Regions from separate parts of the Ensifer sp. Root1252 genome, predicted to be linked through region 1. Evidence: predicted binding sites of a transcription regulator. Region 1 holds the regulator's gene; each other region holds the start of a gene.
What was found. Region 1 encodes PhoB, which activates phosphate uptake and scavenging genes when phosphate is short. Its sites were predicted from a motif close to TGTCATNNANCTGTCAT; they were not measured.

Region 2: a site for PhoB is predicted at 5,914-5,930, ahead of ASD02_RS15945 (UDP-2,3-diacylglucosamine diphosphatase). Genes of this name have one in related genera too.
Region 3: a site for PhoB is predicted at 4,003-4,019, ahead of ASD02_RS34620 (DUF2794 domain-containing protein). Genes of this name have one in related genera too.

The regions. Positions count from the first base shown of each region.
Region 1 is NZ_LMDT01000001.1:459,909-470,034, forward strand. Features, by position in the region: gene argF (ornithine carbamoyltransferase) at 1-657, opposite strand, end outside; gene ASD02_RS02290 (aspartate aminotransferase family protein) at 787-1,986, opposite strand; gene ASD02_RS02295 (GcrA family cell cycle regulator) at 2,408-2,929, shown strand; gene phoB (phosphate regulon transcriptional regulator PhoB) at 3,098-3,781, opposite strand; gene phoU (phosphate signaling complex protein PhoU) at 4,085-4,795, opposite strand; gene pstB (phosphate ABC transporter ATP-binding protein PstB) at 4,852-5,667, opposite strand; gene pstA (phosphate ABC transporter permease PstA) at 5,681-7,003, opposite strand; gene pstC (phosphate ABC transporter permease subunit PstC) at 7,000-8,484, opposite strand; gene ASD02_RS02325 (substrate-binding domain-containing protein) at 8,580-9,614, opposite strand; gene phoR (phosphate regulon sensor histidine kinase PhoR) at 9,809-10,126, opposite strand, start outside.
Region 2 is NZ_LMDT01000012.1:695,523-705,648, reverse strand. Features, by position in the region: gene ASD02_RS15970 (MlaD family protein) at 1-543, opposite strand, end outside; gene ASD02_RS15965 (ABC transporter ATP-binding protein) at 646-1,455, opposite strand; gene ASD02_RS15960 (MlaE family lipid ABC transporter permease subunit) at 1,469-2,623, opposite strand; gene dgcA (N-acetyl-D-Glu racemase DgcA) at 2,762-3,745, shown strand; gene ASD02_RS15950 (MFS transporter) at 3,697-4,917, opposite strand; gene ASD02_RS15945 (UDP-2,3-diacylglucosamine diphosphatase) at 5,023-5,862, opposite strand; gene ASD02_RS15940 (NADP-dependent malic enzyme) at 6,038-8,350, shown strand; gene ASD02_RS15935 (LuxR family transcriptional regulator) at 8,527-9,264, shown strand; gene ASD02_RS15930 (acyl-homoserine-lactone synthase) at 9,419-10,063, shown strand.
Region 3 is NZ_LMDT01000057.1:228,136-238,261, reverse strand. Features, by position in the region: gene ASD02_RS34635 (ABC transporter permease) at 1-1,872, shown strand, start outside; gene ASD02_RS34630 (Bax inhibitor-1/YccA family protein) at 2,094-2,831, shown strand; gene ASD02_RS34625 (GNAT family N-acetyltransferase) at 2,953-3,510, shown strand; gene ASD02_RS34620 (DUF2794 domain-containing protein) at 3,578-3,982, opposite strand; gene ASD02_RS34615 (thioredoxin family protein) at 4,396-5,169, opposite strand; gene acnA (aconitate hydratase AcnA) at 5,353-8,043, opposite strand; gene ccmA (heme ABC exporter ATP-binding protein CcmA) at 8,314-8,964, shown strand; gene ccmB (heme exporter protein CcmB) at 9,004-9,663, shown strand; gene ASD02_RS34595 (heme ABC transporter permease) at 9,841-10,126, shown strand, end outside.

The sequences.
Region 1 (10,126 bases):
GCAATGCGCGCCGGCAACGGCCTGCTCGGCCTCATGGCAAAGCAGGATCTCGCCGCCATTGTTGCGCGCCCAGTTGAGGATCTTGTCGTGCGGCTCGGAACCGAGCGGCACCGCCATGTTCATGCGGTAGCCGAAACGGGCCGAGCCCTCGATCAGCGAGTGAAGCACGTTGTTTCCGTCGCCGGTCCAGGCGATGGTCTTGCCCTTCACCGGGCCGCGATGCTCCTCGAAGGTCATGATATCGGCCATGATCTGGCAGGGATGGGTGTCGTCGGTCAGGCCGTTGATGACGGGCACCGTGGCGTGCTCGGCAAGCTCGAGAAGACGGCGATGATCGGTGGTGCGGATCATGATCGCATCGACGTAGCGTGACAGCACCTTGGCAGTGTCGCCGATGGTCTCGGCGCGGCCGAGCTGCATTTCGGTGCCCGAGAGAAACAGGGTTTCGCCGCCGAGCTGGCGCATGCCGACGTCAAAGGAGACGCGCGTGCGGGTCGAAGGCTTTTCGAAGATCATCGCCAACATCTTGCCGGCGAGCGGCTTTTCGGCGGTTCCGGCCTTCGTCGCCGTCTTTCGCACGCGTGCGTCATCGATGATCGTGCGCAGATCGGCTGCCGTCATGGCCGAAAGATCGATGAAATGTCTTGTGCCTGCCATCGTAGTCAATTCCTGTCTCAGAATGGCCCGTGGAGCGCGACCGGTGTCGAAGAGCCAAAAGAACGCTCGACACCTTGGGCTCGCGCATGGACCCTTGGGAAAATCGCTGCCGATCTCCGGGTTCACAAATTAGGCTGCGGCGGTACCGCTGCTGCTTCTCACGGCTTCGGCCGCGCGCTCGATCCGCGCCAGGCCTTCGCGCGCTTCCGCGGCGGTCACCGTCAGCGGCGGCAACAGGCGCAGGACGTTTTCGCCGGCCGGAACAGCCAGCAGCTTCTCCGCGCGGATCGCCTTCAGGAGATCGGCCGAAGGGCCTTTCGCCTTGATGCCGAGCATCAGGCCGTCGCCGCGGATATCCTCGATCACATCGGGGAAACGGTCCTTCAACGACGCGAGGCCCTGGCGGAAGACCAGGGCCACGTCGCGGACATGCTCCAGGAAACCGTCGGCCAGGATGACGTCGAGCACGGCGTTGCCGACAGCCATGGCAAGCGGGTTGCCGCCATAGGTCGAACCGTGCGTACCGGCGACCATGCCGGCAGCCGCCTCTTCGGTCGCAAGGCAGGCACCGAGCGGGAAGCCGCCGCCGATGCCCTTGGCGACAGCCATGATATCCGGACGGATGCCAGCCCATTCATAGGCGAAAAGCTTGCCGGTGCGGCCGACGCCGGACTGGACCTCGTCGAGGATCAGCAGCAGACCGAACTCGTCGCAAAGCGCGCGCAGCTCCTGCATGAATTCCTTGGTGACCGGGCGGATGCCGCCCTCGCCCTGGATCGGCTCGATCAGGATCGCCGCCGTCTCGTCGGTGATCGCATCCTTGAGCGCCGTGATATCGCCGAAGGGAACCTGATAGAAACCCGGGGCCTTCGGGCCAAAGCCCTCGATGTACTTCTGCTGACCACCCGCCGCGATGGTCGCGATCGTGCGTCCGTGGAAGGCACCCTCGAAGGTGATGATGTGGAACTTCTCCGGATTGCCCTTGGCATAGTGGTAGCGACGCGCAGTCTTGATCGCGCATTCGAGCGCCTCGGCACCCGAGTTGGTGAAGAAGACACGATCGGCGAAGGTGACGGCCGTCAGCCGGCGTGCAAGGCTCTCCTGGCCGGGGACCTCATAAAGGTTGGACAGGTGCCAGACCTTCTCGGCCTGCGCCTTCAACGCCTCGACCAGATGCGGATGCGCATGGCCAAGCGAGTTGACGGCGACGCCGGCGGCGAAGTCGAGATAGCGCGAGCCGTCTTCGGCGATCAACCAGACGCCCTCTCCTCGCTCGAAACGCAACGGCGCACGCATGTAGGTGTCGTAAAGCGGCGTGGTTGCAGTCATGGCGAGCCTCTCCTTCATTGCTATCGGCATCGATCCGAGCCCCTGTTGAGCGCGGCAAAAAATTAAAAATGCCGCCTTGCGGCGGCGCAGGCACTATTCCTATTTCGCAGCGCAATGTCAACAAAACCAAGCTTTGCAGTGCGGTCGGACGGGTCTGATCCATGCGACGAAAAAATCACGCGACGGGGCTTGCAAAAATGCAACGCCCACCCAGCAAGTTGGGGAAAACCAAGAAATCGATTCGGCGCGATTCGCGGGACTCTTGCCACGGAGTCCGCCGGTCAGTAGGTTAATGTTCAATTACTAGACGCATGCGGCGGGCCTAGTCACCAAAAGTGTTATCGCGTTGCAGCTCCGGAGCCTGTCCGGAGCGTGGTGAGAGATTCTGTCATCGCCAACGCTGAGAACGGAGAGTGCAGAAATGAACTGGACTGACGAGCGGGTGGAAAAACTGAAGAAGCTTTGGTCCGAGGGCCTGAGCGCGAGCCAGATCGCGGCACAGCTCGGCGGCGTCAGCCGCAATGCGGTCATCGGCAAGGTTCACCGGCTGAGCCTGCCCGGCAGGGCCAAGGCTGGCGGAACCACCGCCGCGACCCGGCCGAAGCAGCGCCCGACTTCGGCGCCGCGCGCTCCGAACTACGCTTCGCGCGTCACGACACGGACGGTTACCCGTGCGGCCGGCGCGACCGTGCTCAAGGAAGAGGTCGAAGTCGATCTCGTCGCCGAACAGGATTTCCGCATCCAGACGGATGTGGTCGTGCCAATGTCGCGCCGCCTGGAGCTGACGCAGTTGACCGAGCGCACCTGCAAATGGCCGATCGGCGACCCGCTCAAGGAAGAATTCCACTTCTGCGGCAACGATTCCCCGGAAGCTTCGCCCTATTGCACATTCCATGCGCGGCTTGCCTATCAGCCGACCTCCGAGCGCCGTCGCGCTCGCTGAGACGACCGAAAACCACATGCAGAAAAGGGGCCGCACGGCCCCTTTTTTATTGGCTGCTGCATGTTTCCCTGGTTCGTATTCGCTTCAAGGAAACATGCCGCAATTCAAGATGCAACAGCGACCTTTGCGCGTCCATTAAGATGCGCGGCGCTGCAGTGGCCGGCTGGCTCAGCTTTCGAGCGAGTAGCCGGCACCGCGAACGGTGCGGATGACATCAGGCATGCTCGAGAAATTCAGTGCCTTGCGCAAGCGACCGACATGCACGTCGACGGTGCGCTCGTCGACATAGATATCGTGGCCCCAGACGCCATCAAGGAGTTGCGAGCGCGAGAACACCCGGCCCGGCGACGACATCAGGAATTCGAGCAGGCGGAATTCCGTCGGACCAAGGCGGACCTCGCGGGTGCGGCGATGCACGCGATGGGTCTCGCGATCGAGCTCGATGTCGCCGCAGCGAAGCAGCGTCGAGAGGACCTCGGGCTTGGCGCGCCGCAGCATCGCCTTGACACGGGCCATCAGCTCCGGGGTCGAGAACGGCTTGACGACATAATCGTCGGCGCCGGTGGCAAGGCCACGAACCCGCTCGCTCTCCTCGCCGCGCGCCGTCAGCATGATGATCGGCAGGCGCTCGGTTTCCGGACGTTGGCGCAGCCGGCGGCAAAGCTCGATGCCGGAAACGCCCGGCAGCATCCAGTCGAGGATCAGGAGATCCGGGAGGCGCTCCTGTAGGCGGATCTCCGCCTCGTCTCCGCGCAGGATCGTATCAACATCGAACCCTTCGGCTTCGAGGTTATAACGCAGCAGGACACTCAGCGCCTCTTCGTCTTCGACAACGGCGATTTTCGGCAACATCAGGCAACGTCTCCTTACCCAGAGCGTCTCGCGTTCGATCGAACGCAAAGAGATGCTCGAACATATAGAATCTGGAGCACTCCGCGCGTTTTCATAGGCACGCGCGAAAACGTATAGCTTCAGACGCAGTAGAGCAGGGCCGCAACCAGGGCTGCGACCGGAGCAGGTTCATAAGCAGGCACTCGAACGTATCCGGGTCTTAAAGCGCGTCGCGATCTCTAAGATGCGCTTGTTGTGCTTTAAGTTCTTGTTTTTGCACATGTCGTTATCGCAAAACCGCTGCGCACTTTTGCGCGACATGCGTTAGTCCTTCACGGCACCCAGCGTCGACGTATTGTCGTCCTTCGGACGCTCGCCTTCCGGCTGCGCGCCCGTCGCCATGTAGTAGATCGTCTCGGCGATATTGGTGGCGTGGTCGCCGATACGCTCGATGTTCTTGGCACAGAAGAGAAGATGCGTGCAGGGCGTGATGTTGCGCGGATCTTCCATCATGTAGGTGAGCAGCTCGCGGAACAGCGAGGTGTAGATCGCGTCGATCTCCTCGTCGCGCTCGCGGATGCTGTTGGCCTTCTCCGGCGAGCGGGAAGCGTAGACGTCGAGGACTTCCTTGAGCTGCACCAGCGCAAGCTCTGCCAGGTGTTCGAGACCGCGCGCCAGCTTGCGCGGGATGCCGGAGCCGGCAACCGCGATGACACGCTTGGCGTTGTTCTTGCCGAGGTCGCCGACGCGCTCCAGATCGGACGCGATGCGGATCGATCCCATGATCTCGCGCAGGTCGGCAGCAACGGGCTGGCGCTTGGCGATGGTGACGATTGCCTTTTCGCCGATCTGGCGTTCGGCTTCATCGAGGATGGTGTCGTCGGAGATCACCTTCTGCGCCAAGGCGAGGTCAGAATTGACAAGCGCACGAACGGATTCGCCCACCATCTGCTCGGCAAGCCCGCCCATCTCGGAGATGCGGCGCGTGAGATATTTCAGTTCTTCGTCGTAGGCGGACATTATGTGCATGGACATAGTCTTCGATCCTTGCGGGCGCGTTCAGGAAACGGGGTGAAGAGGAGCTTCGGCCATCAACCGAACCGGCCCATGATGTAGTCCTGGGTACGCTGGTCATCCGGATTGGTGAACATCTTGTCGGTGTCGTTCTCCTCGACAAGATTGCCGAGGTGGAACATGGCAGTGCGCTGCGAAACACGCGCCGCCTGCTGCATCGAGTGGGTGACGATGACGATCGTGAAGTTGGTACGCAGCTCGTGGATCAGTTCCTCGACCTTGGCCGTCGCGATCGGATCGAGCGCCGAACAGGGCTCGTCCATCAGGATCACTTCAGGGCTGACGGCAACGGCGCGCGCGATGCACAGACGCTGCTGCTGGCCGCCCGAAAGACCGGTGCCCGGCTCCTGCAGGCGATCCTTCACCTCGTTCCACAAACCAGCCTTCTGCAGGCTGGTCTCGACGACTTCGTCGAACTCAGACTTGGTGCGGGCAAGCCCGTGGATGCGCGGGCCGTAGGCGACGTTGTCGTAGATCGACTTCGGGAACGGGTTCGGCTTCTGGAACACCATGCCGACGCGGGCTCGCAGTTCCACGACGTCGATCGTCGGGTCGTAGATGTCGTCTTCATCGAGCGTGATCTTGCCGGTGACGCGGCAGTTCTCGATGGTGTCGTTCATGCGGTTCAGCGTGCGCAGGAAGGTCGACTTGCCGCAGCCCGAAGGGCCGATCAGCGCTGTCACCGTGTTCTCGCGGATATTGAGATTGACGTCGAAAAGCGCACGCTTCTCGCCGTAGTAGACCGACACATCCTTGCCGATCATCTTGTAGGGCACGGTGTTCATTTTCTGATCCAAGGCTTTTTCGACTGCTGCTTCTGACATGATGTTCATAGTAATTACCTCACTACCAACGGCGCTCAAAGCGACGTCGCAACAGAATGGCGCCAAGGTTCATGACGACGAGGAAGATGAGAAGAATGATGATCGCGCCGGATGTGCGCTCGACGAAGGCGCGTTCCGCCTCGTTGGCCCACATGTAGATCTGCACCGGCAGCGCGGTCGACGGCTCCATCGGCGAGCCGGGATAATCGACGACGAAGGCGACCATGCCGATCAACAGCAGCGGCGCGGTTTCGCCAAGTGCATGGGCGAGACCGATGATCGTGCCGGTCAGGATGCCCGGCATCGCCAGCGGCAGGACGTGGTGGAAGATGGTCTGCATCTTCGACGCACCGAGACCGAGCGCTGCCGAGCGGATCGACGGCGGGACCGCCTTCAACGCTGCACGGGTGGCGATGATGATCGTCGGCAGGGTCATCAGCGTCAGCACCAGGCCGCCGACGAGGGCGGCCGAGCGCGGCATGCCGGCGAAGTTGATGAATACGGCCAACCCCAAGAGACCGTAGACGATCGACGGAACGGCGGCGAGATTGTTGATGTTGACCTCGATGAGATCGGTCAGCCGGTTCTTCGGCGCAAACTCTTCGAGATAGATCGAGGCGGCAACGCCGATCGGCAGCGACAGCACGAGCACGATCAGCATCATGAACAGCGAACCGAGGGCGGCAACGCCGACGCCTGCCGCTTCCGGACGGCTCGAGGCACCGAAGGTGAAGATGCCGGTGTTGAAGCTCTTCTTCAGGACGCCGGCGCTTGCAAGCTCGTTCATCCAGGTGACCTGCTGGTCCTTGACCTTGCGCTTGCTCTCATCGACCTTCAGGTCGATCTGCCCCTTGAAGGCGGAGTCGACATTGGCTTCGGCGAGCAGTGTCACCGGTATGGTCTTGCCGATAACCGACGGGTCGGCGACGACGATGTCGCGCAACAGCGTGCGGGAGCTTGCAGACACCATGTCGGTGGCCCGCTTGACCAGCGGACGATTGCTCGGATCGATGCCGAGCTGCTTGATCAGCGCATCGCGGACCAGCAGCGGATAGTTGGCCGCCACCAGCACCTTGCCGTCGGTCGCGCGCTCACCCTTGGGATCGATGACCTTTTCGGTGAATTCGATCGGCAGCGTGATCGTCGTCTGCTGGAACGCGGTGTAGCCGTTGGAGATCACCGTCCACAGCAGCAGAGCGAGGAAGAACAGGCCAAGACTGATGGCGCTGATGCCATAGGCACGGAACCGACGCTCGGCCGCGTAGCGACGCTTGATGCCGATATCACGCTTGGCGGATGCGGGGCGGACGGAGATCCGGACGGCCGGGGAAGCGATGTCGGTCATTCGTACTGTTCCCGATATTTGCGCACGATGTAGAGCGCGTAAATGTTGAGGCCGAGCGTGATAACGAAGAGCGTGATGCCGAGTGCGAAGGCAACCAGCGTCTGCGGCGAGGTGAACTCAAGGTCACCCGTCAGCTGGTTGACGATCTTCACCGTCACCGTGGTCATCGGCTCGAAAGGATTGATTTGCATGCGGGCCGCGACACCGGCGGCAAGCACCACGATCATCGTCTCGCCGACGGCACGCGAGGCGGTCAAAAGCAGAGCGCCGACAATGCCCGGAAGTGCTGCGGGAAGGATGACCTTCTTGACTGTCTCGGAGCGGGTGGCACCAAGGCCGAGCGAACCGTCGCGCAGGGCCCGCGGTACCTGGGTAATGATGTCATCGGAAAGCGAGGACACGAACGGGATCAGCATGATGCCCATGACGATGCCGGCGGTCACGACGCTCTGTGCCTGGATGAAGTTCTGATAATTGCCGGTGACGAGACCGTTCAGTTGGGCAGAGATATCGCGCAGGAATGGGCCGACGGTCACAAGTGCGAAGAAACCGTAGACGATGGTCGGGATGCCGGCGAGCACTTCGAGCAGGGGCTTTGCCGTCGAACGCAGTCGTGGGCTGGCATATTCCGCCATGTAGATGGCGGCAAACAGGCCGATCGGCACCGCAAACAGCATGGCGACGAAGGCGATGTAGAGCGTACCGGCGAGAAGCGGGATCAGGCCGAACTGGCCGGAGGAGCCACCGCTTCCGGCGGCAGCAAACCGGGGGTCCCAGACCGTGCCGAAGAAGAACTCGAAGGGTGAAACCATCGTGAAGAAGCGGCCGGCTTCCGACAGCATAGAGGCGATGATGCCGACCGTCGTCAGGATGGCGATCGAGGACGCTACGATCAGCGCGCCGAGCATGACGCGCTCGACCTGGTTGCGGGCGCGGAAGCGGGTGGCGATGTTGCGGATGGCATAAAAGCCGCCGGCAATCGCGATCAGCAGGACGACGGCGCTCATCAGCCAGCGATTGGTGGCGCTCATCGCGTTGAAATGCTGGGCGGCGGTGATCATGTAGGGTTCGCCCTCGCCGGCAAGAGCCACGCCCTTGGCCGCAAGCGTCGAGCGAAGATTGGCCGAACCGCTTTCAAGCGCCGAAACTTCTTCGGCCGTCAACCGCTTCAGGCCGCCGGCGACCGACTTGACCTGGCCAAGCGCCAGCTCGACCGTGGCGCCGCCCTGCGTCTGCACCGTCTCGGGCAAGGTCGCCCGGGTGCTGGAGTCGATATACATGGGCGCGGCGACGAGCCAGGCGCCGAGTACGAGCGCCGCTGGAAGGATCGCCCAGATGGCGACATAGCTGCCGTGATAGCCGGGTAAGGAATGCAGATTGGAGAGCTTGCCGCCAGCCTGTGCGAAGGAGCGCGCACGACCCCCAAAATAAGAAATAAAACCAATTACAACAATGAGCAAAAGAAGAAATGAAGTACTCATCGGCACGTCTCCGCGGCGTGACGCTCAATGCGCTGCCGGCAGTTCGGATGGAGGCATGCCCCGGCGCGAGACCATCGCGCCGGGGCTTGTCAGTATCAGAGCATGTTGCCGGCTGCGAAAGCCTTGCGAACTTCTTCGCGCTCGGCGTCCGGAGCAGCGACGAGGCCGTATTCTGCAAGCGGGCTTTCCGGGCCGATCATCTGATCGTCGAGGAAGAACTCAACATATTCCTTGAGGCCCGCGATAACGCCGAGATGTGCCTTCTTGACGTAGAAGTACAGCGGGCGGGAAACCGGGTATTCGCCGGAAGCGATCGTTTCGGTCGACGGAACGATGCCGTTGACGGTGGCGACCTTCAGCTTGTCGGCGTTGTTTTCGTAGAAGGACAGGCCGAATACGCCGATGCCGTTCTTGTTGGCAGCGATACGGGCCAGCGTTTCGGTGTAGTCGCCGTCGATGTCGACAGCCATGCCGTCCTTGCGGACTGCGACGCACTTGCTGTGCTGCTGCTTCTCATCGGCAACGGCGGCCTTGATGACGTCAATGGCGCCAGCTTCCTTGCAACCTGCGGCCAGGATCTTCTCTTCGAAGACTTCGCGCGTGCCGTGCTTTTCGCCCGGGATGAAGGCGGCGATGTCGGCGTCCGGCAGAGCGGAGTTGACTTCAGACCACTTCTTGTAAGGGTTGGCAACGAGCTTGCCGTCGACGACGATTTCGGCAGCCAGACCCTTGTAGAGATCAACGGGCTTCAGGGCGAGGTCGGCGTTGCCGGCGTCGGTTGCGAAGACGATGCCGTCATAACCGATCTGGATTTCCTGGATCTCGGTGACGCCGGCGGCCTTGCAGGCCTCGACTTCGCTGTCCTTGATCTTGCGGGAGGAGTTGGCGATGTCGATGGTATCAGGGCCAACGCCCTTGCAGAATTCCTTCAGGCCGGCCGAGGAGCCGCCGGATTCGACAACCGGGGTCTTGAAGTCCGGGAACGTTTCGCCGAACGTCTCGGCGACGATCTTTGCGTAGGGAAGAACGGTCGAGGAGCCGGCGACCTGAACCTGATCGCGCGCGGCAGCCACGCCGGCGAATGCGGCGGATGCGACAAGCGCCGCTACGGTGAGTTTAAGAGCTTTCATAAAAGTTCTCCCGGAATGGGCTGGTGTTGAGTGCGCCAAGCGTTGCAGCGCTCTTCGCCGTTTGATCGGCTGCCCCTAACTAGCCGCCGATAGCCACACCTTTTATGTCAGTTTCGCGAAACATTTATGACAGCTCATGTCATTGAAAATAATAATGAAAAATGAACACAGCGGCATTATCCCGCGCCAATATGTCAAAAGCGCACGGTAAACACCGTGCCCTTGCCCAACTCCGAGTGGATCAGGAGCCGCGCGCGGTGGCGGGTCAGGATGTGCTTGACGATCGCAAGGCCGAGACCGGTGCCCTTTTTCGAGCGGCTGGCCTCCACATTGACGCGATAGAACCGCTCGGTGATGCGCGGCACATGCTCGGCCGGAATGCCGGGGCCGTAGTCTCTGACCACGACCTCCGCCTGCCCGCCGTCGTCGCCGGAAAGCTCGACATCGACCCTCTTGCCTTCCTGGCCGTATTTGCAGGCATTCTCGATCAGGTTCTCGAAAACCTCGATCAG
Region 2 (10,126 bases), on a different contig from region 1:
ATTGCCGATCGTGCTGGTCAGGGGGCCGCGCACGTCCTTGACGAAGCCCTGGATGTCGCTGATCGCATCGTCGGCGCGGTCCATGATCTTGTCCGCTGTCGCGAGCAAGCTGGTGACGCTCGACTGGTCGGCAAGAATGCGCGCCTGCGTACCATTTTCAACGGCGCTGCGCAGGATGTTCTCATCGCCCTTGTTGCCACCGCTCAGCTCGATATAGGCAGAACCCGTCAAACCTTGCACTTCGAGCGTCGCCTTGGTCGATTTCAGCACGGGCGCATCGATGGAGACTTCCGTGACAGCAATCGAGTAACGCGGATCGTTGGCGTCGATCGCCAGATTGCGCACCGAGCCGACGGGAATGCCGTTGAAGCGAACAGGCGAGCCGACGGAGAGCCCGTTGGCGGAACCCGGAATGTTGACGACCAGCTCGACCATCTCGCCGCTGCGGCCGTATTGCGACATCCAGTAGACGAAGCCGAAGGCAGCCGCGATCACGAACACCGTGAAGAAGCCGACAATGGCGTAGTTCGCTTTAGTTTCCATTCGTCCCGACTACCTCAGTGGCCATCCTATCGGCCGTTCTTCTGCTTCAGACACCCCGGAAGATGTCCAAGACACCCGGGATCGCCCGCCGGCTTCCTGACGCTATTCGTCGTGCCGCACGATCGACCGCGCCCGTTTGCCCCGGAAATAGGACTGCACCCAAGGATCGTCACAGGCCAACATGTCCTCGACGGTCCCCTCGACCAGAACCTTCTTGTTTCCGAGCACCGCAATGCGATCGCAAACCGAAAACAGGCTGTCGAGGTCGTGAGTCACCATATACACGGTCAATCCGAGCGTGTCGCGCAGCTTGGCGATCAACTCATCGAACTCGGCCGCGCCGATCGGGTCGAGGCCTGATGTCGGCTCGTCGAGAAAGACGAGATCGGGGTCGAGCGCGAGCGCGCGGGCAAGTGCGGCTCGCTTGATCATGCCGCCCGAAAGCTCGGATGGGTATTTGTCGGCCGCCTCCGGCGCCAGACCTACCAGCTCGATCTTCACGCGCGCCAGTTCGTCCATCAGGCTCTGCGGCAGGTCGAGATATTCGCGCATCGGCACCTGGATGTTTTCACGCACCGTGAGGGCCGAAAAGAGTGCGCCGTGCTGAAAAAGCACGCCGAGACGCATGTCGAGCGCGATCCGGTCAACCTCGGACATCCTGTCGTATTCCGCGCCAAGGATCTTGATCGTGCCGGAGCGCTTGGCCAGAAGCCGCAGCACCGTGCGCATCAACACCGACTTTCCGGTACCCGAGGCACCGACGAAGCCGAGGATTTCGCCGCGAAAAATCTCGAGGTTGAGCTTGTCGAGCACGATGTGGGAGCCGAAGCCGACCGTCAGGTCGCGCACGGACAGAACCGCTTCGTGTTCGTAGGCCGGATCCTGCTGTCTTTCCGTGGCTGCTGTGCTCATCGTTCCATCCGCCTCAGAAATCGATCGCTGCGTAGAACATGGCAAACAGGCCGTCGATCAGGATCACCACGAAGATCGATTTGACCACCGAAGAGGTCACGTGGCGGCCAAGCGATTCGGCGCTGCCGCCAACCTTCAGGCCTTCGACTGCCGCCACCACGCCGATGATCAGCGCCATGAACGGCGCCTTGATCATGCCTGCCGCAACCGATGAGAAATCCACGGCCTCCTGCAGGCGCGACAGGAAGGTCGCAACGGTGATGCCCGAATAGGTCCAAGCGACCAGCGCCGCACCGGTCAGTGCTGCGAAGTTGGCAATGATGGTCAGGAGCGGCAACGCGATCGTCAGCGCCACGAGGCGCGGAAACACCAAGACGCCGACGGGGCTGAGGCCCATGACCTTCAGCGCGTCCACCTCCTCGCGCATCTTCATCGAACCGATCTCGGCCGTGATCGCGCTGCCCGAACGCCCGGCGATCATGATGGCGGTCAGCAGCACGCCGATTTCGCGCAGTTGCAGGATGCCGACCAGATCGACGACGAAGACTTCGGCGCCGAAATAACGCAGCTGGAATGCGCCTTGCTGCGCAATGATCGCACCGATCAGGAAGGACATCAGCATGATGATCGGCACGGCCTTGACGCCCATGCGGTCGATCTGGTGAACGATGGCCGCCGGCGAGACGCCACTGTGCCGCCCGAGCTTGAGCTGGGCACCGCGAACCGCCGAGCCGAGAATGTACATCGCCGCGACGGTATCGTTCCAAGTGGCGATCATCACCTCGCCGACCGGTGCGAACAGCCGCTGGAACAGCGGAAGATGTTCGCTTTCGTCCTCCGGTGCCGGCAGTTCCGCCGGTAGCGCGCCGATCAGCTCGACATAGCGTTGACCGCCGTCGACGAACTGGATCTCGTCCTTTTCAGGTCCGGCAAGCCGCGTCATGAAGCGCCGGATGATCCAGGCGCCGGCCGTGTCCATAGCCGTCACACCCGACAGATCGAACTGCCTGACGCTGCTGCCCTTGCGCGCAAGCTGTTCGAGCTTGGCGGCCATGGCTTCAGCTGTCTCGTGCCGCCAGACGCCTGAAAAGACATACGCGCGTTCCGAGCCTCCGGCGTCTCCACTGAGCGCGACATCCGCAACGATCTTGGTCTGGGAACGCGTCACCTGGTCTCTGTCATCCCGATTTGCTAACCGCTCGTAAAAGCTTGCTCCGTCATAACGGCTCACATCCTTGATGTCATCCTGACGAAGCCGGTAACATCAAGACCTAAGCGCCAGATAGGCCCCGCCGGAGAAGATTTCATGTCAACTGTGCTCGAAGCGACAACCGAAGACTTCCCGATTGCGGGCACATTCACGATTTCACGCGGTTCGAAGACCACGGCAAGCGTCGTGACATGCCGAATCACCAAGGACGGCACCAGCGGTTGGGGGGAATGCGTACCCTATGGCCGCTACAACGAAACCATTGCCTCGGTGCTCGCCGAAATCGAAGCCATATGCCCGCAGATCGAACAAGGCCTGACGCGCCCGGAGCTACAGTCGGCGATGAAGCCGGGTGCGGCCCGCAATGCGGTCGACTGTGCGTTGTGGGATCTGGAAGCAAAGCAGAAAGGCAAATCTGTCCATGAGCTTGCCGGTCTCTCCTCACCTGGCACATTGACGACGGCCTATACGCTGTCGCTTGCCGAGCCCGATGCGATGCGCAACCAGGCCGCACAATATGCCCACCGCGCGCTGCTCAAGATCAAGGTCGGCACATCAGACGATGCCTCCCGCATCCGCGCCGTGCGCGAGGGTGCGCCGGAGAGCCGCATCATTCTCGATGCCAATGAAGGCTGGACGCCCGACAGCCTCGCCTATCACTTCGCCATCTGCGCCGAGCAGCGCATCGACCTGATCGAACAGCCGCTTGCCGCCGGCCATGATCAGGCCCTGGCCACGATCGCCCGCCCCGTTCCGGTGTGTGCCGACGAGAGCGTGCACGCGACCGGCGACCTCTCGGCCCTGGTCGATCGCTATGACGCCGTCAACATCAAGCTCGACAAGACGGGCGGCCTGACGGAGGCGCTTCGCATGCGCGATGCGGCAACGTCGCTCGGCCTCAAGGTGATGGTCGGCTGCATGGTCGGAACCTCGCTCGGCATGGCACCGGCAATCCTGGCGGCGCAGGGCGCGGATTTCGTCGATCTCGACGGGCCCCTGCTTCTGGCACGCGATCGCACGCCCGGCCTGCGCTACGAAGCCTCGCTGGTCTTTCCGCCGGAACCACGCCTCTGGGGCTGAAGATACCAGGCGGCAACGGCAAAGCAGCAGCCGGCAAAGGCGACGACCGACATCGAATAGAACCCGTTCACCCCGTACCAGGCGTAGAGATAGCCGGACAGGAAGGTGAGGATCGCCGTGAAAATGCCGGTGTAGAAGAAATAGAGCCCCTGGGCCGATGCCTCCTGCTCCTCGACGACGCGCTCCACCAGCTTGTTCTGCATGCCGGTGTGCATGATCGCATAGGTGAAGGCGTGGAAGCACTGCAGCACGAAATAGCCGGAAAAGCCGAGATCCATCGGGAAGATGATCCAGCGCACGACCGCCAGCGAGCAGCCGGACAGGATCATCGTCCAGACGCTGAAGCGGCGGATGATCGCCTTGGCGAAGATGAACATCGTCACTTCAGCAGCAACGCCGGCACTCCAGAGGATGCCGATCTCCGTGCCGCTATAGCCGATATGCTGCCAGTAGATTGCCGAGAAAGCGAAGAGCATGGCGTGGCTGGCGTTCACCAGCGTCACGCCGATCAGCAATAGCTGCAGATCGAGCTGGCGCAACGATTGCGGCGGAGGCTCGGTCAGCGCCGTGATCGGTGACGGGCGCCGCGGTCGGCCGACCTTTGGCGCCGCAAAGGCCATCAGGATCGTCAGGCCGAAACCGACCGCCATCGCCGGCAGCACCATGTCGCCACCGAAGATGCCGATCATCCAGCCGCCGAGCATGGTTGCGCCGATGAAGGCGACGGAACCCCAAAGCCGCATCTGCGCATAATCGAAACCCCAGCGCCGGACGCCGGAAAGCGCGATCGCCTCGACGATCGGCACATAGGGCGAATAGACCGCCGATTGCAGCGTATAGATGATCAGAACCGGCCAGAACTCCCGGGCGTAGAACAGCACGAAAGCCGTCGCCAGCGACAGGAAACCTGACCAGATCAAAACGATCGTGCGCTCTCCGAGCCGATCGGCGATCACACCGGCAATTGGCGCGGTGATCACGCGTACGAACATCGGCAGCGCCAGCACGACGCCGATCTCGAAATCGCTCATGGAAAGCGTGCTCAACCAGACCGGAAAATACGGCATTGCGAAACCGTTGACGATCAACGGAGCGCAGAAGAGCAAGGCGATGCGAAGCGCAAAATGACGCGGCGGAGGGCCCACAGTTGCGGGCGCTTGGGAGGGAATCATGGGAGAACCTGATGGCTATCGGCCAGCAATAGCATAGCCCGCTGCCGGATCGCCATAACCTAGATTTCACTACAAGCGACGCTTGCGCCCTCGCCGGCGTTCCCGTCAGGCTGCCCGTTGCGTCAGCAGGTGCGCCAGAAGCCGTTCGGCTTCGGCCGTTCCCTCGGCCTCTGCGACGCCGCCGCGCATCTGATGCCAGGTGATCAGTTCCATGGTGCCGTCGTGGTGTTCGGCGATCGCCGTGCAGCTTTCGACCCAGTCGCCCGTGTTGATGTAGCGCACGTCGCCGATATCCTCGATGACCGCATGGTGGATATGGCCGCAGATCACGCCCTGCGCATCATGCCGCCGCGCCTCGTCGGCAACCACCTTCTGGAACTCACCGATAAAGTTGACGGCGTGCTTCACCTGCAGCTTCGCCCAGGAAGAGAACGACCAATAGGGCATGCCGAGCCGGCGACGAACGGCGGCCAGGCCGATATTGATGGCGATCGCCGTATCGTAGGCCCAGTCGCCGAGATAGGCGAGGATGCGCGCATTGCGCACGACCACATCGAATTCGTCGCCATGCAGCACCAGATAGTTGCGGCCGTCGGCACCCTTGTGCATATGGCGCTGCGCCACTTCGATGCCGCCGAAGTGAACACCCGGGAAATCGCGCATGAACTCGTCGTGATTGCCGGGGATATAGATGATGCGCGTGCCCTTGCGCGCCTTGCGCAGCAGCTTCTGGACGACGTCGTTGCAGTTCTGCGGCCAGTACCAGCTACGCTTCAACCGCCAGCCATCGACGATGTCGCCGACGAGAACAATGGTCTCAGCCTCGTGATGGCGCAGAAAATCAATAAGAAAGTCGGTCTTGGCGGCCTTGGAGCCGAGGTGGACGTCGGAGATGAACAACGTCCTGAGGTGTCTTACGGAATTGATTTGCGGTGCCGCCATCATACCAGCCTCGTCTTGATTGAGCCTTCTGGGGCCCGTCAAAACCAGACTCGTGTTTCAGGAAGATGACACGGACGCCGGCCGCTTCGTCGCACCGGCTTAAAAGAACCGCGCAAAAACTGTACGCGGTTCGCAATTCATGCCACAAGGCCACGTCCAAAAAAGAGGAATGCAGACTATGAGCACGGGCGACAAAACGAAATCCCAGACAGGTCCGGTCAGCGGCGACATCGACCAGCAGGCCCTTTTCTTCCACCGTTACCCTCGCCCTGGGAAGCTCGAAATTCAGCCCACCAAGCCGCTCGGCAACCAGCGCGATCTCGCGCTCGCCTATTCGCCCGGTGTGGCTGCGCCCTGCATCGCCATCCGCGACAATCCTGAAACGGCTGCCGACTACACGGCACGCGCCAACCTTGTCGCGGTCATTTCCAACGGCACGGCCGTTCTCGGCCTCGGCAATATCGGTCCGCTTGCCTCCAAGCCGGTCATGGAAGGCAAGGCCGTCCTGTTCAAGAAATTTGCCGGCATCGACGTCTTCGACATCGAGATCGACGCGGCGAGCATCGAGCGTATGGTCGATGTCATCTCGGCGCTCGAGCCGACCTTCGGCGGCATCAACCTCGAAGATATCAAGGCGCCGGAATGCTTCGAGGTCGAGCGCCAGTTGCGCGAAAAGATGCAGATCCCCGTCTTCCATGACGACCAGCATGGCACCGCGATCATCGTTGCGGCCGCAATCCTCAACGGTCTGGAACTGGCCGGCAAGGACATCGCCAAGGCCAAGATCGTTACCTCGGGTGCAGGTGCCGCAGCGCTCGCCTGTCTCAATCTGCTGGTCACGCTTGGCGCCAAGACCGAAAACATCTGGGTGCACGACCTCGAAGGCCTCGTCTACAAGGGCCGCGAAGTGCTGATGGACGAATGGAAGTCCGTATACGCGCAGGAAAGCGACAACCGGGTATTAGCCGACAGTATCGGCGGCGCCGACGTTTTCCTCGGTCTTTCCGCCGCTGGAGTCCTGAAACCGGAACTGCTGGTGCAGATGGCCGAAAAGCCACTGATCATGGCGCTCGCCAACCCCACGCCCGAGATCATGCCGGAGGCAGCGCGCGCGGCGCGCCCCGACGCGATGATCTGCACCGGCCGTTCGGATTTCCCCAACCAGGTCAACAACGTGCTTTGCTTCCCGCACATCTTCCGCGGTGCGCTCGACTGCGGCGCAAGCACGATCAACGAAGAAATGAAGATGGCGGCGGTCCGCGCCATTGCCGGCCTTGCCCGCGAGGAGCCGTCCGACGTGGCCGCCCGCGCCTATTCCGGCGAGACGCCGGTCTTCGGTCCCGATTACCTGATCCCCTCGCCCTTCGACCAACGCCTGATCCTCCGGATTGCGCCGGCGGTTGCCAAGGCTGCCGAGGAAAGCGGCGTCGCCACCCGCCCGATCCAGGACTACGACGCCTATCTCGACAAGCTGAACCGCTTCGTCTTCCGCTCGGGCTTCATCATGAAGCCGGTCTTTGCCGCCGCCAAGAATGCGCAGAAGAACCGCGTGATCTTCGCCGAAGGTGAAGACGAGCGCGTGCTGCGCGCCGCCCAGGTGCTGCTGGAGGAAGGCACGGCCCGCCCGATCCTGATCGGTCGTCCGCAGATCATCGAGACGCGCCTGCGTCGCTACGGCCTGCGCATTCGTCCGGATATCGATTTCGAGGTGGTCAACCCCGAGGGCGACCCGCGCTACCGCGACTACGTCGAGGACTATTTCGCCCTCGTCGGCCGTCTCGGTGTCATTCCGGAAGCTGCCCGCACGATCGTCCGCACCAACACCACCGTCATTGGGGCGCTTGCCGTCAAGCGCGGCGAAGCCGATGCGCTAATCTGCGGTGTCGAAGGGCGTTACAGCAAGCACCTGCGCGACGTCTCGCAGATCATCGGCAAGCGCGACGGCGTGCTCGATTTCTCGGCCCTCAGCCTGCTGATCTCGCAGCGTGGCGCCACGTTCTTCACCGACACCTATGTCAGCTACTGCCCGAGTGCCGAAGAAATCGCCCAGACCACCGTCATGGCGGCGCAGGAGATCCGGCGCTTCGGCATCACGCCACATGCCGCCCTGGTCTCGCATTCGAACTTCGGCTCGCGCGATTCCGAGAGTGCCACCAAGATGCGCCAGGCGCTTCAGCTTGTGCGCGAACTCGCGCCCGATCTGGAAGTCGATGGCGAAATGCACGGCGATTCGGCCATCTCCGAAGTGCTGCGTCAGCGCGTCATGCCCGACAGCACGCTCTCGGGCGAAGCCAACCTGTTGGTCTTCCCGAACCTGGATGCTGCCAACATCACGCTTGGCGTCGTCAAGACGATGACGGACAGCCTGCATGTCGGACCGATCCTGCTCGGCTCAGCACTGCCGGCGCACATCCTGTCGCCGTCCGTGACCTCGCGTGGCGTCGTCAACATGGCGGCACTCGCCGTCGTTGAAGCCAGCCATCCGGGCTAGCGACGCCCTCGTTTTTAAGGGCCGCCGCACCCGGCGGCCCTGTGATGCTGCCGCGACCCTGGGCAACAACCATTGTTTGCAAGGGTCGACAATCCACAGCAAATCGGCTGTCGGTTCTGGACAAAAGGTGAACCCCCAACCATTGTGGGGTTTAGCGCAAAAATCGGTGTTGTGGCATGACTGAACAACAGGCTGTCCTCGACATGCTGGAAATTCTGGAATGCGGAGGCTGTGTCGAGCCGGCCCATTTCTTTACGTTGATGCGCCGTACCTTTCGCATCGCTCATCTCCTATATCTTGAAGCTGAGCCCTATGCCGACGAGCTCAAGATCTGCCGGTTGCACCACACGTTCGGTGCCTACGCGGCCGAGCTTTATCTGACGCGGGAGCTCTACCGTATCGACCCGATCCTCAAGCTGGCGCTCGGTGGCGTCAGGCCTGTCGAATGGACGACGGCGCGCCACCGCTTTCCCGAATGCGAGCCATTGTTCAAGACGGCCGAAGAGATCGGCCTTTCCAGTGAAGGCGTCGCCCTGCCGCTGCCCTCGCCGGCCGGCCGCACCGCCTTGCTGGCCATCAACGTCAATATGTCGGCCGCGGAGTGGTCGATCTATCGGCGCAACCACTTGCGCGACTTCCAGCTCGCCGCCAACCTGTTTCATGCCGGCATGCTTGAAAACGCCGCCATGACAGGGGGGCTGAACACGCGCGATACGCGCCTCACAGGTCGCGAAACCGAGGTTCTCACCTGGTCGGCGGCCGGCAAGAGCTATTGGGAAATTGCCACCATTCTCGGCATTTCCGAACGCACCGTGCGTTTCTTCATGACCAATGCCCGCCGAAAGCTCAATGTTGTCTCCAACACGCAGGCCGTGGCCCAGGCCGTTCGCCATGCACTGATCCCGACGGTTTGACCCACCCTCAAGACGCTCCTCCTTCGCTCATCTGAAAACCCGTCTATATTTAGTGGGAAAAAACGGTTTCCGGAACTGTCGGTAGTGACAGTTTCGCCCCTGCCTGAGGACTGACAGCATCACGCCATCCCCCAAAACAAGGATGGAGAAGAAGATGATCAGGATCCTCAACGGCAGGACACGCGGACAGCACCCACAGTCCATCGACGAGATGTTCAAGCTGCGCAAGCGCGTCTTCCACGATTTCCTGAAATGGGACGTGCAGACCGATGGGGAATGGGAGATCGACAATTACGACAAGTCGAATCCGCTCTATATTCTGTCCTATTCGCCGGAGACGGGAAAACTGCGCGGATCGCTGAGATTGCTGCCGACGCTCGGCCCCAACATGCTGGACGATACGTTCCCGATCCTGCTTGGCGACAACCCTGAGATCCGCAGCGCCTCGATCTGGGAATCGAGCCGCTTCTGCATCGACCCGGAGATTTCTCAGGACCGCGCCTCCAACCAGGTGACCGTCGCCGCCGCAGAACTGATGTGCGGTGTCGGCGAACTCGGGCTGGCCTCCGGCATCAGCCATATCGTCACGGTGACCGATGTCTTCCTCGAGCGGATGTTCCGCCGCATGGGTTGCCCCGGCGAGCGCATCGCTGACCCGCACCGGATCGGCTCGGTCTATGCCGTAGCGGTCGCCTGGGAAGTGACGCCGTCGCTGCTCAGCGCCATGAAGGCCGTAGCGGCGATCGAAGGCACGGTTCTTGAACGGCCGATGTCGCTGGAGACGGCACGCGCCGCCTGATCTCTAACGCTCCTTCCGTTCCTCCCACCGGACGGAGCTGTTAACGCAATGCGAGGCTTGTCG
Region 3 (10,126 bases), on a different contig from region 1:
ACCCGGGTCGACGCGGTCCGCGGCGACGCCGAGACGCGCTTTCCGTCGGCCGGCTGGTCGATCCGCACCAGCTCCAACGCGGCCCCGTCGCTGACCGCCAATATCACCCGTTTTTCGCAGTTCCTGACGCTTGTCGGGTTGACGGCCCTGATCGTCGGCGGCGTTGGTGTCGCCAATGCCGTGCGCGCCTATCTCGACCAGAAGCGCAGCGTCATAGCCACCTTCAAGTGCCTGGGTGCGCCTGCCTCGCTGGTGGCGATGATCTATCTGTCGCAGATCCTCCTGATCGCTCTGATCGGCATCGCCATAGGGCTTGTTCTCGGTGCGCTCATTCCCTTCGTCGCCGCACAGTTTCTTGCCGATCTGCTACCGATTTCGACGGAGTTCAGGCTCTATCCCGGTGCGCTCGGCATCGCCGCCCTGTTCGGCGTGTTGACGGCGCTTGCGTTCGCCATCCTTCCGCTCGGCCGCGCACGCGGCATCCCGGCGACAGCGCTCTTTCGCCAGCAGGGCTTCGACCCCTCGGGCTTTCCCGCATGGCCCTATCTGGTCGGCGCGTTCGCCTGCCTGGGCGCGCTTGCAGGACTTGCCATCTGGACCGCCTATGACCGCTACATCTCGCTCGTGTTCCTCGGCGCGATCGCCTTCGCCTTCATCGTTCTGCGTCTCGTCTCGCTGCTGATCTCATGGCTTGCGCGCCGTAGCCCGCGCGTCAACTCGCCGTCGTTACGGCTGGCGATCGGCAACATCCATCGACCGGGCGCGCTCACGCCTTCGGTGGTGCTGTCGCTCGGCCTCGGTCTTGCGCTTCTCGTCACGCTTGCGTTGATCGACGGCAATCTTCGGCGCGAACTGACCGGCAGCATGGCCGAGCGGGCGCCCAATTTCTTCTTCGTCGATATCCAGGGAAGCGAAATCGAGGGGTTCCGCGCGCTGCTCAACGGATCGATGCCTGATGGCAAGGTCATCGAAGTGCCGATGCTGCGCGGCCGTATCGTCGCCTTCAACGGCGAGGACGTGAACAGTCGCAACGTCCCGCCGAGTGGCCAGTGGGTGCTGCGCGGCGACCGCGGCATCACCTATGCCAAGAACAAGCCGGAGAATTCGACGCTTGCAGAAGGCAGCTGGTGGGCGCCCGACCATAGCGGCGAGCCGCTGGTGTCGTTTTCGGCGGAAGAGGCGCGCGAGCTCGGATTGAAGATCGGCGACATGGTGACGGTCAACGTGCTTGGCCGCAACATCACCGCCAAGATCGCCAACTTCCGCAATGTCGAATGGGAATCGCTGTCGATCAACTTCGTGATGGTATTCTCGCCCAACACCTTTGCCGGCGCTCCGCATGCGTGGCTCGCAACGGTGATCGATCCCGGCGCGACGCCGGAGGAGGAGGCGACGGTGCTGAAAGCCGTGACCAACGCCTATCCGACGATCACCAGCGTGCGGGTAAAGGATGCTCTCGACATTGTGAACGCGCTTCTCGGGCAGCTGGCAACGGCGATCCGTGCTGCCGCCGCCGTCGCGCTCGTCGCCTCCGTCCTGGTGCTGGCCGGCGCGCTTGCTGCCGGCAATCGGGCGCGCATCCACGATGCGGTGGTGCTGAAGACGCTGGGCGCCACGCGCGCCACGCTGATCCGTGCCTTCAGCTACGAATACATCATCCTTGGCCTTGCAACCGCGGTCTTTGCGCTGTTTGCGGGCGGCGTCTCCGCCTGGTACGTCGTCAGCCGGATCATGAAGCTGCCGTCGAGTTTCCTGCCGGATGTTGCGGTTGCCACGGTCGTCATTGCGCTGGTGATGACTGTTGGCATCGGGCTTGCCGGCACCTGGCGTGTGCTGGGTCAGAAGGCGGCGCCGGTCCTGCGGGAGCTCTGAGCGGACGGAGTTAACCGTAAATCCCTGTCATACAAGGCCATAAACGCCCAGGCTGTGCCGAATCACGGGTCTGAAGGTCTTGTACGCAAGGGCTTTCGGCATCATATTTATCCACAGGCATGCTGGAGCCCCGCAGCGGCGCCTGGGCATGGGATGATGGCCGATCGGTCAGGTCATCCGCCCGACACCGTAAGTTCAACCGGGGCTTAAATGAGGAAACAATGGCTGATCTGAGAAACTACCAAACCCGAATGTCGCCCGCCGGCGCTCAGGCGGGTGCCGTGATCGACGAAGGCCTTCGCACCTACATGCTGAAGGTCTACAACTTGATGGCCCTCGGCCTGGCGATCACCGGCCTGGCAGCTTACGGAACATTCGCGCTTGCCGTCTCCAATCCGGCATTCGCCCAACTTCTCTATGCGTCGCCCCTGAGATGGGTCGTCATGCTCGCTCCGCTGGGTCTCGTGTTCTTCATGAGCTTCCGCATCAATAGCATGAGCGTTTCTGCCGCGCAGATGACGTTCTGGGTCTATGCGGCCCTGATGGGCGTTTCGCTGTCGTCGATCTTCATGGTCTTTACCGGCCAGAGCATCGTGCAGACGTTCTTCGTGACCGCCGCCTCGTTTGGTGCACTGTCGCTCTACGGCTACACCACGAAGAAGGACCTGTCCGGCATGGGCTCGTTCCTGATCATGGGTCTGTTCGGCGTCATCATCGCGTCGATCGTCAACATCTTCCTCGGCTCTTCGGCACTCGGCTTCGCAATCTCCGTGATCGGCGTGCTGATCTTCGCAGGCCTCACCGCCTACGACACGCAGAAGATCAAGGAAATGTACTACGATGCCGACGACAGCACCGTTGCTGGCCGCAAGGCGATCATGGGCGCGCTGACGCTCTACCTCGACTTCATCAACCTGTTCATGTTCATGCTGCAGTTCATGGGCAACCGGAACAACTAAGCCTGAAGAGATTGACGGAAAAGGCGGCTTCGGCCGCCTTTTTTGTTGCCCGGAAAAGGGCTTGATCCACGGGTGCGATCCATGTGACTGAATGAAAAAATCCAACCGTCAAGATCCTTCCATGTCCCTGACCCTGCGCGACGCCACCGTCTCCGATCTGCCCACCATTGCCGAGATCTATCGCGAATCCGTTCTGAACGGCGTGGCGACCTATGAGGTCGCGCCTCCGTCGCAGGCGGAAATGGCAGCGCGCTTCTCCACCATCGTCGGCCATGGTTATCCCTACATCGTCGCGATCGACGCGGCGGGCATGATCATCGGCTACGCCTATGCCTCGGCCTTCCGCACGCGGACGGCCTATCGCTTCCTGGTCGAGGATTCGATCTACCTGGCGCCTTCGGCACGGGGGAAGGGGGCAGGAAGGATGCTGCTCGCCGAGCTTGTTCGCCGCTGCACGGCGCTTGGATTTCGCCAGATGGTGGCGGTCATCGGCGGTGCCCATCCCGCATCGATCGCGGTCCATCAATCATTGGGTTTCGAACATCATGGGCTGATGAAGGCGACCGGCTTCAAGCATGGACGGTGGCTCGATACCGCGATCATGCAGCTTGCGCTGGGCGATCGAGCGACGAGCGATCCGCCCGAGGGCGTCTACCCGGATACGCTTTATCAAGCCTGAGGGCAGATGTCAGCGAAGCCAGAGCCGGCATGTGGGCCTGACTCTCCGATCGTTCCGATGTGGCGTCTCAGGTTTCGACCAGCTTGAGCGCCTTGTCGAAAACCTTCAGGACCTGTCCGAGCTCGTGCCCGCGCTTCAGAATCGTGCCGTGGACGTTGAGCACGCTAAAGGCACCTTGCTTGGCCGCCAGCTTCGGGTTTTTTTCGATGCGGAAGAGAGGCATCTCGCCCGCGCGCTTGAAAACGGAGAAGACGGCGCGGTCCTTCAGGTGGTCAATGGCGTAGTCGCGCCATTCGCCTTCGCCGACCATGCGGCCGTAGACCCACAGGATCTGGTCGAGTTCTCGGCGGTGAAAGGTGATGGGAGGAGCATTCCGGGCGTTCTTGTATTCCGAGAGATCGACGACCACTTCAGAAGTGGTCTGGCGCTGATGTCGCGCCTCGCCTCGCGGCAAATCCGGCTCATCGGTCATCGGCAATCCGGCCTTCTGTTGTGACAGAACGATAACAGTTTGCCTGACACGAGCCGAAAAGCAAGCCGGAACCGGCCGGAGCCGCTGGGTGCAGATGGCATTTCTTGCCTCTGCCCCATTTCAGTCAAATCGCCGCCCCAATTCACCGCAAAACTCGCGGGCGCTGACGGACAGAGTCGTTGCCACCGTATGTCCGGTCAGATCGTCATGCTGCGTGACCTTCAAAGAACGCAGTCATGGCCGGTTCGGTCCGGTAACTTCGAACCCTCAGCCCCAGCCCCTCGATGCTGCCGGGCCGAACCACCCCTTACAGCGCCGCGCGTCAAGTATGACGCGCAAAGGACGCTGTAATGGTTCAGGCATGCCGCCTATTTTCCCTAAATCGATTCCGACTTAAAGCGTCCTGCAGCCGCTCACAGTTTGCCCTGCGGGCCGGCGAGCACGGCAGTCGCGCCGATGATCGCGCCCGGGGTTTCAGCATCTTTCATCGACTGCAACAGCACCGCGCAGCCGCTTTTGCCACGCTGCTCCGTCAGGACGGTTGCAGGCAGGGTGAAGGTCGCAGGCTTGCCATCCCACATGCCAATGGTCTGGATATCGCGCACTGCGTGCCAGTAGGCGATCTTCTTGCCGCTGTTTTCGCCTTTCTCGACATTGACGATCTTCGCCCGGTCGAAATAGACGACGACGACATTTGCCTTGCCGTCACCCGCGCCGACCTTGATCGAAATCTCCTCGCCGTTGATCTTCGCGTCAACCGGAACGGCAAGCCCCTTGCCGGCGGTCTTCATGGCGTCGAGCCGGGATTTGATCGCCTGCAGATTGGCGCCGTTGACGTGGTCGCGACCGTTGAGGATCGCCTGCGGTGTGTAGACGCCATTTCGACCCAGCATGCGGGCATAGGCATATTGCCGGTCTGTGTTCTCTGTCGAGGCGAGCGTGTCTTTCCAGCCGAGATAGTTCCAGTAGTCGACGTGATAGGACAGCGCCACCACGTCGCCGTCATCGACCAGCTTCTTCAAGGCGGCATCGGCTGGAGGGCAGGAGGAACAGCCCTGGCTGGTGAAGAGTTCGACGACGCCTTTGATAACCTTGCCATCCTCAGCCATAGCCGGAACCGACGCTGCAGCAAAAAGCCCGAAAGCCATTGCAACGGGGCGAAGGAAATATCTGTCTGCGAATGTCATGGCGTCACTTCATTGGCGGCCGACAGGCCTACTTCACGGGGAAGTCCATTACATACGACGCCGATGCTTCAACGGGAAGTCACGTTGGAGTGAGGATATGGGCAGGCAACCTATAGGAAACGTGAAAAGGCCGGGACACCTTGCGGTATCCCGGCCTTTCAATGTTTCAAGCAACCAGAGCGATCAGGCGGCGAGGTCGCGCAGAACCGTCTGCAGGATGCCGCCATTGTTGACGTAGGTGACTTCATCGAGCGTATCGATGCGGCAAACGAGCGGAACGTCCTTCACGCTGCCGTCGCCATAGGTGATCTTGGCGACGCGCTTTTCGCGCGGCTGAACGTTGGCGAGATTGTCGATCGTGACGATCTCGTCGCCCTTCAAGGCCAGCGATTCCCAAGTCGTTCCCTGTTCGAAGACGAACGGGATGACGCCCATGCCGACCAGGTTCGAGCGGTGGATACGCTCGAAGGACTGGGCGATCACGGCCTTGACGCCGAGCAGGTTGGTGCCCTTTGCAGCCCAGTCGCGCGACGAGCCATTGCCGTATTCGACGCCGGCGAAGATGACGAGCGGAACGCCCTCTTCCTTGTACTGCATGGCCGCATCGTAGATCGACATCTCTTCCTTCGACGGATAGTGGATGGTGTAGCCACCTTCCTTGCCGTTCGGGCCGAGCATGTGGTTGCGGATGCGGATGTTGGCAAAGGTGCCGCGCATCATCACCTCATGGTTGCCGCGACGCGTACCGTACTGGTTGAAGTCGGCGACGCCGACGCCATGGTCGATGAGGTACGAACCGGCCGGCGAAGCCGCCTTGATCGAACCGGCCGGCGAGATGTGGTCGGTGGTGATCTTGTCGCCGAACAGGCCGAGAACGCGAGCACCCTTGATATCGGAGATGCCCAAGCCGGACTTGCCCATGCCAACGAAGTAGGGCGGGTTCTGCACGTAGGTCGAACCATCGTCCCAGGCGTAGGTCTGGCCCGGAGGAACCTGAACGGCCTGCCAGTTTTCGTCGCCCTTGAACACGTCGGCGTACTTGGTCGCGTAGAGTTCGCGGGTCACGTACTTGAAGATGAACTCCTGGATTTCCTTGGAGGTCGGCCAGATGTCCTTGAGGAAGACCGGGTTGCCGTCCCGATCTTCGCCGAGCGGCTCGTTGGTCAGGTCCTTCTGAACCGTTCCGGCGAGTGCATAGGCGACGACGAGCGGCGGCGAGGCGAGGTAGTTGGCCTGAACGTCCGGCGAAATACGGCCTTCGAAGTTGCGGTTGCCGGAGAGAACGCCGGCGGCAATCAGGCCCTTGTCGTTGATCGTCTTGGAGATCGGGGCCGGCAGCGGACCGGAGTTGCCGATGCAGGTGGTGCAGCCGAAGCCGACGAGGTTGAAGCCAAGCGCGTCGAGGTCCTTCTGCAGGCCCGACTTGGCGAGGTATTCGCCGACGACCTGCGATCCCGGTGCAAGCGAGGTCTTGACCCACGGCTTGGACTTCAGGCCCTTGGCAACGGCGTTGCGGGCGAGAAGGCCGGCGGCGATCAGAACCGACGGGTTGGACGTGTTGGTGCACGACGTGATCGCAGCGATGGCAACGTCGCCATGGCCGAGATCGAAGTCGGTGCCTTCGACAGCGTAGCGGTTCGAAAGCTGGCCCGGCTTCTTGTAGTCGCCTTCGAGGGCGGTTGCGAAACCGGATGCAATGCTTTCCAGCGGGATGCGGCCTTCCGGACGCTTCGGACCGGCCATGGCCGGAACAACGTCGCCGAGGTCGAGTTCGAGCGTGTCGGTGAACACCAGCTCGGAGCCGTCACCATCGCGCCACATCCCTTGAGCCTTGGAGTAGGCTTCGACCAGCGAAATGCGCTGTTCTTCGCGGCCGGACATGGTGAGGTAGTTGATGGTTTCGCTGTCGACCGGGAAGAAGCCGCAGGTGGCGCCGTATTCCGGACCCATGTTGCCGATGGTGGCGCGGTCGGCGAGCGTCATGTTGTCGAGGCCGGGGCCGAAGAATTCGACGAACTTCGAAACAACACCCTTCTTGCGCAGCATCTGCACGACCATCAGCACGAGGTCGGTCGCCGTCACGCCTTCCTTGAGCTTGCCCGTGAGCTTGAAGCCGATGACCTCGGGCAGCAGCATGGAGACCGGCTGGCCGAGCATCGCGGCTTCAGCCTCGATGCCGCCGACGCCCCAGCCGAGAACGCCGAGGCCGTTGATCATCGTCGTGTGGCTGTCGGTGCCGACGCAGGTGTCCGGGTAGGCCGTGATTTCGCCGTCTTCTTCACGGGTCCAGACAGTCTGGCCCAGATATTCCAGATTGACCTGGTGACAGATACCGGTGCCGGGCGGCACGACGCGGAAGTTCTTGAACGCCTGCTGGCCCCACTTCAGGAAGCGGTAACGCTCGCCGTTGCGCTGGTATTCCAGCTCGACGTTGCGGGCAAAGGCGTTCGGAGTGCCGAATTCGTCGACGATAACCGAGTGGTCGATGACGAGGTCGACGGGCACCAGCGGGTTGATCTTTTCCGGATCGCCACCAAGCGACACCATGGCGTCGCGCATGGCAGCGAGGTCGACAACGGCGGGAACGCCGGTGAAGTCCTGCATCAGAACGCGGGCCGGGCGGTAGGCGATTTCGTTTTCGGCGGTGCCCTTGTCGTTCAGCCAGGCTGCGACGTTCTCGATGTCCTTCTTGGTGACGGAGCGGCCGTCTTCGTTGCGCAGCAGGTTTTCGAGCAGCACCTTCATCGAGTAGGGGAGCTTCGAAACGCCGGCAAGACCGTTCGCCTCAGCCTTGGGCAGGCTGTAATAGACGTAGTCGACACCGTTGACGGTGAGCGTGGAGCGACAATTGAAACTGTCTAGGGACTTGGACACTGGATAATACCCCGTTCCGTCTGATCGCCAAAAACTGACGTACGAACGCCCGAGCGCAATGAAGCGCGAATTGGGATGCGGGTGCGGCCATTTCCGCTGTCCGTACGTGGAAATTCATTCCATGTTCGGCGCTAGGATGAAATTCACGCCGACCGCTGGCGTGTTGGCCGCCTTATAGATAATTTCTCCAAATCGTGCCAGACCAACCAAGGTCCAATCGGGACTTTTTTTTGCCCTGCGGCAAAGAGTGTAAAGGGAAACTGAAAATTCATGCGCCTGCTGGCTGAAGGTCTGAGTGCGAGGCGAGGCGAGGATCTGATTTTTAACGATATTTCCTTTGCTCTTAGTGCCGGCGAAGCCCTTGTGGTGACGGGTCCGAACGGGTCGGGAAAATCGACTTTGCTGCGTGTTCTGGCCGGTCTTCTCATGGCTGAAAAGGGCAGTCTCAAACTTGAGAATGGCCCTCCTGAAATGCGCCATCCGTCAGAGCTCAGCCACTATCTCGGCCACCGAAATGCGATGAAACGCGAGCTGACCGTCGCGGAAAATCTTTCCTTCTGGAAAAACTTCATGGGTGATTCGCCCGGTGGCTCGGGCAGGGACCTGGTCGAAGCGGTGGAAGCCGTCGGCCTTCCTGGGATCGCGCACCTACCCTTCGGCTATCTTTCGGCCGGCCAGCAGAGGCGCATGGCGATGGCCAAGCTGCTTGTCGCCCACCGTCCGATCTGGATCCTCGACGAGCCGACGGCGGCGCTCGACGCCGGTGCCGACAGGCTTTTTGCCGGATTGGTCAACGCGCATCTGGATCAGGGCGGCATCGTCGTTGCGGCCACGCATCAGCCGCTCGGGCTCGAGCGCACTGGGGAATTGCGGATGACCGGCTTTGCCGGAGTCGGCGGAGGCATGTGGCATGACGCGTAATCTGGCGATCGCGGGCAAAGAGATGAAAGGGGCGTGCAGGTGATCGCGCTCTTCCTCCGCGACCTCAAGCTTTCCATCCGCGCCGGCGGCGGCGCGATGATCGGCGTTTTGTTCTTCATGACGGTCGTCGCCGTCATCCCCTTCGGTGTCGGCCCTGACCTTAATCTTCTCGCGCGGATCGGGCCTGCCATCCTGTGGATCGGGGCGCTGCTCGCGTCGCTGCTCGGTCTCGACCGGCTGTTCCAGGCGGAGCGCGAAGACGGGTCGCTCGATCTGATGCTGATGCAGGAAACGCCGCTGCTCGCCACCGTGTTCGTCAAATGCGCGGCCCACTGGGCCGCCACCGGCCTGCCGCTGGTGATCGCTGCACCGCTGCTCGGCCTGTTCATGAACATGGACGAGCTTGCAATCGGCGCCACCATGCTGACGCTGCTTGTCGGAACGCCGGCGATCACCTTCATCGGTGCCGTCGGTGCGGCCGTTGCCGTGTCGCTGCCGCGCGGTGGTCTGCTGGTGTCGATCCTGGTGCTGCCGCTTGCCATTCCGGTGCTGATCTTCGGCGTCAGCGCCGTCTATGCGGCGATCGAGGACCCGGCCCCGTTTCTGCCGCCCTTGATGATATTGATGGCAATCACCCTGTTTTTTGCCGTCATCGGGCCGGTTGCCGCCGCCGCGGCGCTTCGCCATGCGTCCGACTGACGCGGATGGTGCGGGAAACCGATAAACTGTTTGCGGTTTTCCGTCTGTCTCCCGCTCTAACCTGTTAAAATCGATGACGTTTATGATCGTTGGGTTGATGCGACAGAAGAACCATCGTGATCTCGTGATTGACGGGGATCAATTGCAGCAAAGGGCCTTAGGCGTTAAAGAGCCATCATGAGCGAAAACAGCCTTGCTATCCGCAAATTCAGCGATCTCGCCAACCCGACGCGGTTTCTGGCGCTGGCCGATCGCGTCCTGCCGTGGTTTGCGGCGCTGACGGCGCTTTTCTTCGTCCTCGGCCTCTGGCTGTCGTTCACGACGGAAGGCGACTATCAGCAAGGCGAGACGGTGCGCATCATGTATGTGCATGTGCCGGCCGCCTGGCTGTCGATGATGTGTTACTCGGTGATGGCGCTCGCTGCCATTGGCACGCTCGTCTGGCGGCATCCGCTGGCCGACG